DNA from 2 places in the Microbacterium hominis genome. Region 1 is predicted to be linked to the other one. Evidence: predicted binding sites of a transcription regulator. Region 1 holds the regulator's gene; the other holds the start of a gene.
The links. The regulator LexA, encoded in region 1, represses DNA repair genes until DNA is damaged. The targets are predictions, from matches to a motif close to TCGAACANNTGTTCGA.

Region 1 (4,478 bases):
GTAGGAGTGGACGAAGTAGAACCGCTCGTCCTCGATGCCCCGGAACAGCCGCGAGCCCTCTCCGGGCGCGACGGTGTTCCAGCCCATGTGCGGCAGCACGGGGTTGTCGAGTTCGGTGACGGCGCCGGGCCACTCGCCGAGCCCGACCGTGTCGGCGCCACGTTCGACGCCGTGCTCGAAGAGCACCTGCATGCCCACGCAGATGCCCAGCACGGGACGACCACCGGCCAGACGACGTCCGATCATTTCGTCGCCGCGGCTGGCCCGGAGGGCATCCATCACGGCGCGGAACGCGCCGACGCCGGGCACGACGAGCCCGTCGGCGTCGCGCACGAGGCCGCGGTCCGCCGTCAGCCGTGCGTCGGCTCCGGCGGCGGCGAGGGCCTTGACGGCCGAGTGGACATTGCCCGAGCCGTAGTCCAGCACGGCCACGAGCGGCTTCGAGGTCACAGGGCGCCCTTGGTGCTCGGGATGCCATCGACCAGAGGGTCGAGCGCCTTGGCCTGCCGGAACGCCCGCGCGAACGCCTTGTACTCGGCCTCGGCGATGTGGTGGGGGTCGCGGCCCGACAGCACGCGCACATGCACCGTGAGAGCGGCGTTGTAGGAGATCGCCTCGAAGGTGTGCCGCACCAGCGATCCCGTGAAGTGGCCGCCGATGAGGTGGTGCTCGAAGCCTTCCGGCTCGCCGGTGTGCACGAGGTAGGGGCGGCCGCTGATGTCGACGACGGCCTGCGCGAGCGCCTCGTCGAGCGGGACCAGGGCATCGCCGTAGCGCGAGATGCCCGACTTGTCGCCGAGCGCCTCGCGGATCGCCTGGCCCAGCACGATCGAGATGTCCTCGACCGTGTGGTGCGCGTCGATGTCGGTGTCGCCCGAAGCGCGCACCGTGAGGTCGGTCAGCGAGTGCTTGGCGAACGCCGTCAGCATGTGGTCGAAGAACGGCACGCTGCTGTCGATGCGGCTCCGGCCCGTTCCGTCGAGATCGAGCTCCAGCTCGACCGTCGACTCGCTCGTGGCACGCCGGATCGACGCGGTGCGGTGCGTGGCGGTCATGCGGCCGAGTCTATCGACGCGAGCGCGTCCAGGAACGCGGTGGTCTCCTGCTCGGTCCCTGCCGACACCCGCAGGTGGTGCGGGATGCCGACGTCGCGGATGAGCACGCCCCGGTCATAGAGCTCCTGCCACGTGCGGGCCGGGTTGTCGACGCCGCCGAACAGCACGAAGTTGGTCCACGATTCGTAGGCGACGTACCCGAGCGCCTCGAGCGTGGCCGAGATGCGATCGCGCTGATCGACGATCTCGTCGACCATGCGCAGCATGGTGGGGGCGTGGCGGAGGGCGGCGCCCGCCGCCGCCTGCGTGAGCGAGCTGAGGTGATACGGCAGCCGCACGAGTCGGAGCGCGTCCACGAGCGCGGGGTCGGCCGCGAGATAGCCCACGCGCGCACCCGCGAAGGCGAAGGCCTTGCTCATGGTGCGCGAGACGACGAGCCGCTCGCGCCCGGGAAGAAGCGTGAGCGCGGAGCGCTCGTCGCGCGGAGCGAACTCCTGGTAGGCCTCGTCGACGACCACGATTCCCAGGGTCGCGTCGTAGACGGCTTCGATCACGTCGAGCCCCATCGGGGTGCCGGTCGGGTTGTTGGGCGCGCACAGGAACACCACATCGGGTGCCGCGTCGGCCACCTGGGATGCCGCGGAGGACGCATCGACCGAGAAGTCGGCCCCACGCTCGCCCGCGATCCACGTCGCTCCGGTGCCGCGCGTGAGCAGCGGGTACATCGAGTACGTGGGTGTAAACCCGAACGCCGTGCGTCCTGGACCGGCGAACGCCTGCAGCACGTGCTGGAGCACCTCGTTCGAGCCGTTGGCGGCCCAGATCTGCTCCCGCGTGAGTCCGTGGCCGAGGTAGTCGGCGAAGCCCTCCCGCAGGGCGGTGAACTCGCGGTCGGGGTACCGGTTCACGTCGCGCAGCGCGAGAGCGATCGAGTCGAGGATGTCGTCGGCGACCTCCTGCGGCACCGGATGCGTGTTCTCGTTGACGTTCAGGGCGATGGGCAACGGAGCCTGCGGAGCGCCGTAGGGCTTCTTTCCGCGGAGGTCGTCGCGGAGGGGGAGGTCGTCGAGGCGAACGGTCACCTGTCCCATGGTAGGGCGCGGTGGGGCCCGGACCGCGGCCGGTGGATCAGTGGGAGTACTCCGCGGGGATCGCGAGGCGCTGACCGGCCTGGAGCGAGACGCCGTCGAGGGCGTTCAGCCGCACCAGGTCGTCGACCACGTCGCGCGGGTCGGCGGCGGGGGCGACCTGCTGCGCGATCGCCCACAGCGTGTCGCCGGACTCGACGATCACCGTCTCGAAGGAGCCGACGGGCGCCCCGGCATCGCGGGACGCGAGTGCGGCGCCGCCCCCGAGGACGACCGCGCACAGCACCGCCACGGCGGGCAGGGCGGCGAGGGCGGCGAGCACGCGCCGGCCTCGGACGGTGAGGCGGAGCCGGGTCGCCGACGGGACGGTCGGGGCGGTGAGAACGGGGCTGAGAGCGGTCATGTCTCCTCCAAGGCCGGGAAGAGATTCGCACCCGCCGAACGGCCGGGTGCGCCGGATGCGAATCTCTTTTCCGAATCTATCTTCGATGCTGGAACCTGTCAACGATCGGAACCGAACCGCTTCTGTCGAAGCGACACGCGGGATAACATGCGCCCGCGCGGGCGGTGAACCGGATACGGTTTCGATACGGACACCCCACCACGGGCCTCCGACATTCGAAGACCGCTGCCCGTCGGGCGGCGAGACGGGAGCCGACATGAGCGAGTCGACCGGGCGCGAGAGGCCCCAGACCCGGCGCCGCAAGAGCCTCAGCGACAAGCAGCTCGCGATCCTCGAGGTGATCCAGCGCTCTATCGCACGGCACGGCTACCCGCCGAGCATGCGCGAGATCGGCGACGCCGTCGGCCTGAAGTCGCTCTCGAGCGTGACCCACCAGCTCAACCAGCTCGAGCTCAGCGGCTACCTCCGGCGCGACCCGGGCAAGACACGGGCGATGGAGGTGCTCATCGACCTTCCCGGCACCGCCGCCGAGAACCCGGCCGACACCGCGCCGAGCGTGGGCGACGCCGCGCTCGTGCCGCTCGTGGGCCGGATCGCCGCCGGCGTGCCCATCACCGCCGATCAGCAGATCGAGGAGATCTTCCCGCTCCCGCGGCAGCTGGTCGGCAAGGGCGACCTGTTCATGCTCAAGGTCAGCGGCGAGTCGATGATCGACGCGGCCATCTGCGACGGCGACTGGGTCGTCGTCCGCACGCAGGCCACGGCTGACAACGGCGACATCGTGGCCGCGATGCTCGACGGCGAGGCGACGGTGAAGACCTTCCGCCAGCGCGACGGCCACACCTGGCTCCTCCCCCGCAACTCCGCGTTCGAGCCGATCCTCGGCGACGAGGCGGTCGTGCTCGGCAAGGTCGTGGCCGTGCTGCGCACGGTCTGAGCGGCGCGGGCGCTACCGGCGGGTCGCCGCGACCCGCTATAAGGGGAGTCATGACTGCCGATGCCGGGCCCCCCGTCGACCCCGACGCGCAGGCGCTGCGCGCCCGCCTCGCCGAACTCGAGGCCGAGAACGACCGACTGCGCGCCACCCAGAGCACCGCCGTTCTCCCCGACCTCGCACCCGCGCCGCCCGCGGAGCGGCCCCGCGGGCGCTGGCGCGCGTTCCTGTCAGCGCTGTGCATCGTGATCGCCACGATCCTGGTGCCGGTGTCGATCGTCGCCGCGTGGGCACGGGTGGAGCTCGTCGACGAGACGCGCTTCATCGAGACGTTCGCGCCGCTGGCCGACGATGCCGACGTGCAGATGCTCGTGGCCGATCAGGTGACGGCCGCCATCGACGAATCGCTCGACCTCGAGGGGATCACCGACGACCTCTTCGACGGCCTGCAGAACCTCGACCTGCCCCCGCGGGCGCTGGCGGCGCTCGACCTGCTGCGCGCACCGGCCGCTCAGGGCCTGCAGGGGCTCGTGGACACCACCGTCATCCGCCTCGTGCAGTCCGACGCGTTCTCCGACGTCTGGGAGACGGCACTTCGCGCCAGCCATCGATCGCTCGCGGCGGTGGCAGCCGGCGGCACCGCCGAAGGGGCCGTCGTCATCGGCGCCGACGGCGAGCTCGGCATCCAGCTCGCTCCCGTCATCGAAGAGGTCAAACAGCGTCTCGTCGACAGCGGCGTCGGCTTCGCCTCGTCGATCCCCGTCATCGACCGCACCATCGTGGTGGCCCAGAGCGACGCGCTCATCGTCGTGGGGACGGTCTACAACATCGCGGTCGCCGTCGGGTGGTGGCTCCCGGTGGTGGCCCTCGCCCTGTTCCTCGTCGGCATCCTGATCGCCCGGCGCCGGTCGACCGCGGTGCTCGGAACCGGGGTCGGGATCGCCCTGGGCAGTGCCGTGCTGGCCGTGGGCCTGGCCATCGCCGGCAGTGTGCTGCAG
Region 2 (4,478 bases), 510 kb from region 1:
GAGCTGAACGACGACCGACAGCTTCGCCGCGGCGTCAGCCGAGCGAGGCAGGAAGGTCGAGCTGATCTGACCGGAGGACTCCGCTGCGGTGAACCGCGACGACGGATCGTCGTCTGGGGCGGCGGCTGCGGCTGCAGCCGTGGTGGGAATCGACAGCGCCAGAACTCCGGCGACCGCCAACGCGCGTAGCGACAAGGGGAACCTTCTTTCTCTGCCCGGGGGATCGGGCAGACACGTACGGGAACGTAAGCGCGGATCCTCAGATAGTCAACAGGAAACTCTCAGCTTGACCAGATCGCTCAGAATGCGTCGTCTTCGCGTGCCGAATCGCGCAGAGTGGCGATTTTCCGAAACGAGCATGTAACAGTCGGCAACGTCTCGACACGCCCCGTCACGACAGTGCGGATGTCGGGGGCCGCAGCTAGCGTGGGGACATCGCGGCGAGCCGGGCGGTCCCGGGCTCCGGTTCATACCCAGGAGCGCATGCGGGTTCGACTCCCGCCGTCGCGTCTACGGCGTAGCCTCCTCCGCACCGGGACTCTGACTCCTTCGACGAGCGGCGCGATCCACCAAGCCCGGCGCCTCTCGCCACGCGCTGACCGTCAAGCGTCCGAGGCGTCGGCAGCCGCCCGGCCTACTTCGTCGCTCATGGCAGGGCTCGGCGGGTCGTCCTGCTCCGTATCTCCAGAGTCATCGCCGCTGGCGTCCCCCGCGGCTGCACCGCTCGAATCCGCCGGGTCGCCGCTCGGGATGACGCCGATCCCGACGGCCTGGTGGCTGTGCTCGGGTTCAGAGTCGGTGTCGCCCTTCGGTTCGTCGCCGGGCTCCTTCTCGATGCTCGGCTCCTCCAGTTCGTCTGTGGTCGGCTGGTCAGCCTCCCGACCTTCGTTCTGCGTGTTATCGGTCATCGCACTGCTCCTCACTCAACGGCGGGTGGATCCTCAGACTCCGTCGATCCGTGAGGCGCGGCAACGGCCTTGACGCCGCGCCAGACGACGGTAAGGTGCGCGTCAGATTGATCGGAAGGCGAAGACAAGCCCCCTCAGTCCCCCGGCGGCCTACGCAGCCGCTTCACGTCCGTGCGCTGGTTCTTCGCCTGCAGGCGCCGCTCCTGCGACCCGCGCGTCGGCTTCGTCGCGCGCCGCGGGGGTGCCGGTGGCCGCAGCGCCTCAACGACGAGTGCCGCGAGGCGGGCGCGGGCGGCGTCCCGATTGCGCAGCTGAGCGCGATGCTCCGACGCGACGACGGTCAGCACCCCGCCGACGAGCCGGCCGCTCAGACGCGCGAGCAGCCGCTCCCGCTGGTGCGGCGAGAGCGCAGCCGAGCCAGCGATGTCCCACATCAGCTCCACGCGCGAATCCGCCGTGTTGACCCCCTGCCCGCCGGGTCCCGACGACCGCGAGAACCGCCACGACAGCTCGGCCTCCGGAATCGTGAGCCGTGCGTCGATACGCAGCCCAGAGCGGTGCGCGGCGGTCATGCATCCATCATCCCTTCCCTCGCCGGCGGCTCGGCTGCCGACCCGACCATCGGGCGGCGGCCCGCCGCAACGGCGTTCGCGATCTCCCGCACACCGTGCTTCGGCAACTCGCACAGACTGCGCTTCAACACGCCCCGCGCGAGAACGTCTTCGCGCGGGCGTCCTCGAGGTTATGAGGCGAGGCGTTCTTCGCCACGGGAGAGCGAAGGAGTTTCGAACAAATGTCCGAGGGTGGTGACATGATGAACCCATGAGCGAAACAGCCACCACACCCGCCGAGGTCGCCGCCGCGCGCCTGGCTCCCGTGGTGGCCGAGGTCGTCGATATCCGTCGCCAGATCGCGTCGTTGCAGGCCCGTGAAGCCCGCGCCCTCGCCCGAGCAGGCGAGATCGCGGAGGAATGGGCGGATGCCGAACCCGCGCGTTCCGACGCCGAGGTAGCCCGACGCTCGGTCGCCGCGGAGATCGCGGCAGCGCTGCGGGTCTCCGACCGCACCGTGCAGCGGCAGGTCGACGAAGCGGAGCGGATGGTCGGGCGGTTCCCCGAGACCGTCGCGTCGCTCGAGGCCGGGCGCATCTCGCTCGTGCACGCACGCATCATCGTGGAGGCCGGCGACCGAATCGAACGCCCCGAGCTGGTCGCCGAGTATGAGTACAGCGTGCTCCCGTACGCCGAAGCCGAGTCCGCATCGCGGCTGCGCCCGGTCGCCCAGCGGCGAGCGCAGTGGTTCCTCGACGAGACGATCCGCGAACGCCACGCGGCTGCGTCGCGCACCAGCTGTGTGCAGGTGCACGACCTCGACGACGGCATGGCCGACCTCCACGTCACCGGACCGGCGGTGATCATCCACGGCATCCACGACCGGCTCACCCGCATGGCGCGCGACGTGGCCGATGCCGACGCCCAGGCGATCCGCGATGCGCGCGCCGCGCTGGCGGCGGCGGAGCGGGACGAGTGTGCGGACGGCGCGGCAGCGAGCGCTACGGGCGCGGCCACGAACAGGGCGGGCGACTTTCTGAGCGCTGCAGGCGACCCGGCGAGCGCCCCGAACGACTCCGCGAGCGCCGCAAGCGACCCGGCGAGCGCCCCGGGCGACTCCGCGACCTCAGCAGACCAGGCCCGCGCCCACCTCCACAACCTTGTCACGGCCCGGCGGTCGCTCGATGCGATCCGCACTGACCTCGTCGCCGACCTCCTGCTCGCGTCCGACCCAGTCGCGCACATCGGCACCGCGGAGACGGGGCTCGGCGCCATCCGGGCGACGGTGCAGGTGACGGTTCCCGTGCTGACGCTCATCGACTCCCCGGTCGATGACCCGTTCGACGCGGTGACGCTCGCCGGCCACGGCCCCATTGACCCCGATACGGCGCGCGAGCTCGCCCGCACTGCTCCGGGGTGGGATCGCATCCTCACGCACCCGATCTCCGGCGCCGTGCTCGCCGTCGATCGGTATCAGCCCAGCAGCGAGATGCGACGCGCACTCGCGGTGCGCGATCAGCACTGCCGCTTTCCGGGGTGTCGACAGTCGACCGCGCGCAGTGACCTCGACCATACGATCGACTGGCAGAACGGCGGCAAGACGGCGGTGTCGAATCTCGGTCACCTCTGTCGACGGCATCACACGCTCAAGCACCACACACCATGGACTGTCACGCAGAAGACAGCCGGCGTGCTCGAGTGGACGAGTCCGGGCGGCCGCCTTTACCCCGACCATCCCGCCTCGGGAGTCCACTTCGCCACCGACGCCGAGTTCGACCCCGCGCCGTTCTGACACCCGGCTCCGTTCATAGGTCGTGCCGACTTGAGAGGGTGCCGCGAGCACTCCCTCTCTGCCAGACTCCACCCCATGTGGATCGCCTGGATCGAGTTCGACCTGCTCCTGGGCGACGTGCACTCGCTCAAGGAGAAGCGCGGCATCCTTCGCCCGATCCTCGCCGACCTGAGCAAGCGCACCGAGGCCGCCGCGGCCGAAGTCGGCGCGCACGATCTGCACCGTCGGGCGCAGGTCGGCCTCTCCGTCGTCGGATCCGAAACCGCCCACGTGCGCGACGTGCTCGACCGCGCCGAGCGCCTGCTCGCCGAGGAGCACCCCGAGGTCACGCTCCTGTCCGCACGCCGCGGCCTGCACTCCAGCGAAGACTGACGGGGAAGGACTGGCGAAGAGGACTCAGCGCACGCGCAGCGCCCCGGCGTCCACTCGCACGGTGAAGGTCTGCACGTCGCCGACTTCCTCGCCGTCGATCTCGAACGGCACCGGCTCGGGGAGCTCCACCCGCATTCGCTCGCCGACCAGGTGGCGTGCGGTGTCGGCATCCAATGTCGCGCTCTCTTTCGCGAAGAACCGGCGGATGCCGTTGTCCCACACGAACGAGCGCACGGTGTCCAGCCACCCGGCCACCGAGTCTGCGCTGACGACGAGCACGTCGAGCTGCCCGTCGTCGACCGCGGCGTCGGGCAGAATCGCGACCCCGCCCTGAATGGTGCCGCAGTTGCCGACGATCAGCGTGTGTCCGCTCACGGTCTCGGGCGCGCCGTCGTCGACCTGCAGGGTGAACTCCACCACCTCGGACTTCTCGACCGCCCGGCCAAGCGCCTCGACGTAGGCGAGCCAGCCGGCCTTGTCCTTGAGGTCGTCGTCGGTCTCCACGAGCATCTGCGCGTCGAGCCCGAAGCCGACCATCACGGCGAAGCCCTTCTCCTGACCGTCGCCGGTGTCGATCCAGCCGATGTCGACGCGCCGCTCGTCAGTCTCCAGCGCGCGCTCGATCGCCGCCTCCACGTCGCCGATCGGCACGTCGAGGTTGCGCGCGAGGAGGTTGCCCGTCCCCTGCGGCACGATCGCCAGTGCCGCATCCGCCCCGGCGAGCACCTCGGCGACCGCACGCACGGTGCCATCGCCGCCGGCCACGATCACCAGCTCCGCCCCGGCGGCGAGTGCATCCCGGGCCGGGCCGTGACCGGGATCGTCCTCCGTGGTCTCGAACCATTCCGCGGCGGC

Region 2: the regulator LexA is predicted to act here: its motif matches at 1,694-1,709, upstream of HQM25_RS13025 (HNH endonuclease signature motif containing protein).

What each region holds. Positions count from the first base shown of each region.
Region 1 is NZ_CP054038.1:2,364,266-2,368,743, forward strand. Features, by position in the region: gene hisH (imidazole glycerol phosphate synthase subunit HisH) at 1-450, opposite strand, end outside; gene hisB (imidazoleglycerol-phosphate dehydratase HisB) at 447-1,055, opposite strand; gene HQM25_RS10765 (histidinol-phosphate transaminase) at 1,052-2,146, opposite strand; gene HQM25_RS10770 (LysM peptidoglycan-binding domain-containing protein) at 2,184-2,546, opposite strand; gene lexA (transcriptional repressor LexA) at 2,803-3,483, shown strand; gene HQM25_RS10780 (hypothetical protein) at 3,534-4,478, shown strand, end outside.
Region 2 is NZ_CP054038.1:2,870,590-2,875,067, forward strand. Features, by position in the region: gene HQM25_RS13005 (S8 family serine peptidase) at 1-195, opposite strand, end outside; tRNA gene HQM25_RS13010 (tRNA-Met) at 437-510, shown strand; gene HQM25_RS13015 (hypothetical protein) at 603-908, opposite strand; gene arfB (alternative ribosome rescue aminoacyl-tRNA hydrolase ArfB) at 1,043-1,480, opposite strand; gene HQM25_RS13025 (HNH endonuclease signature motif containing protein) at 1,731-3,251, shown strand; gene HQM25_RS13030 (DUF503 domain-containing protein) at 3,327-3,623, shown strand; gene HQM25_RS13035 (diacylglycerol/lipid kinase family protein) at 3,648-4,478, opposite strand, start outside.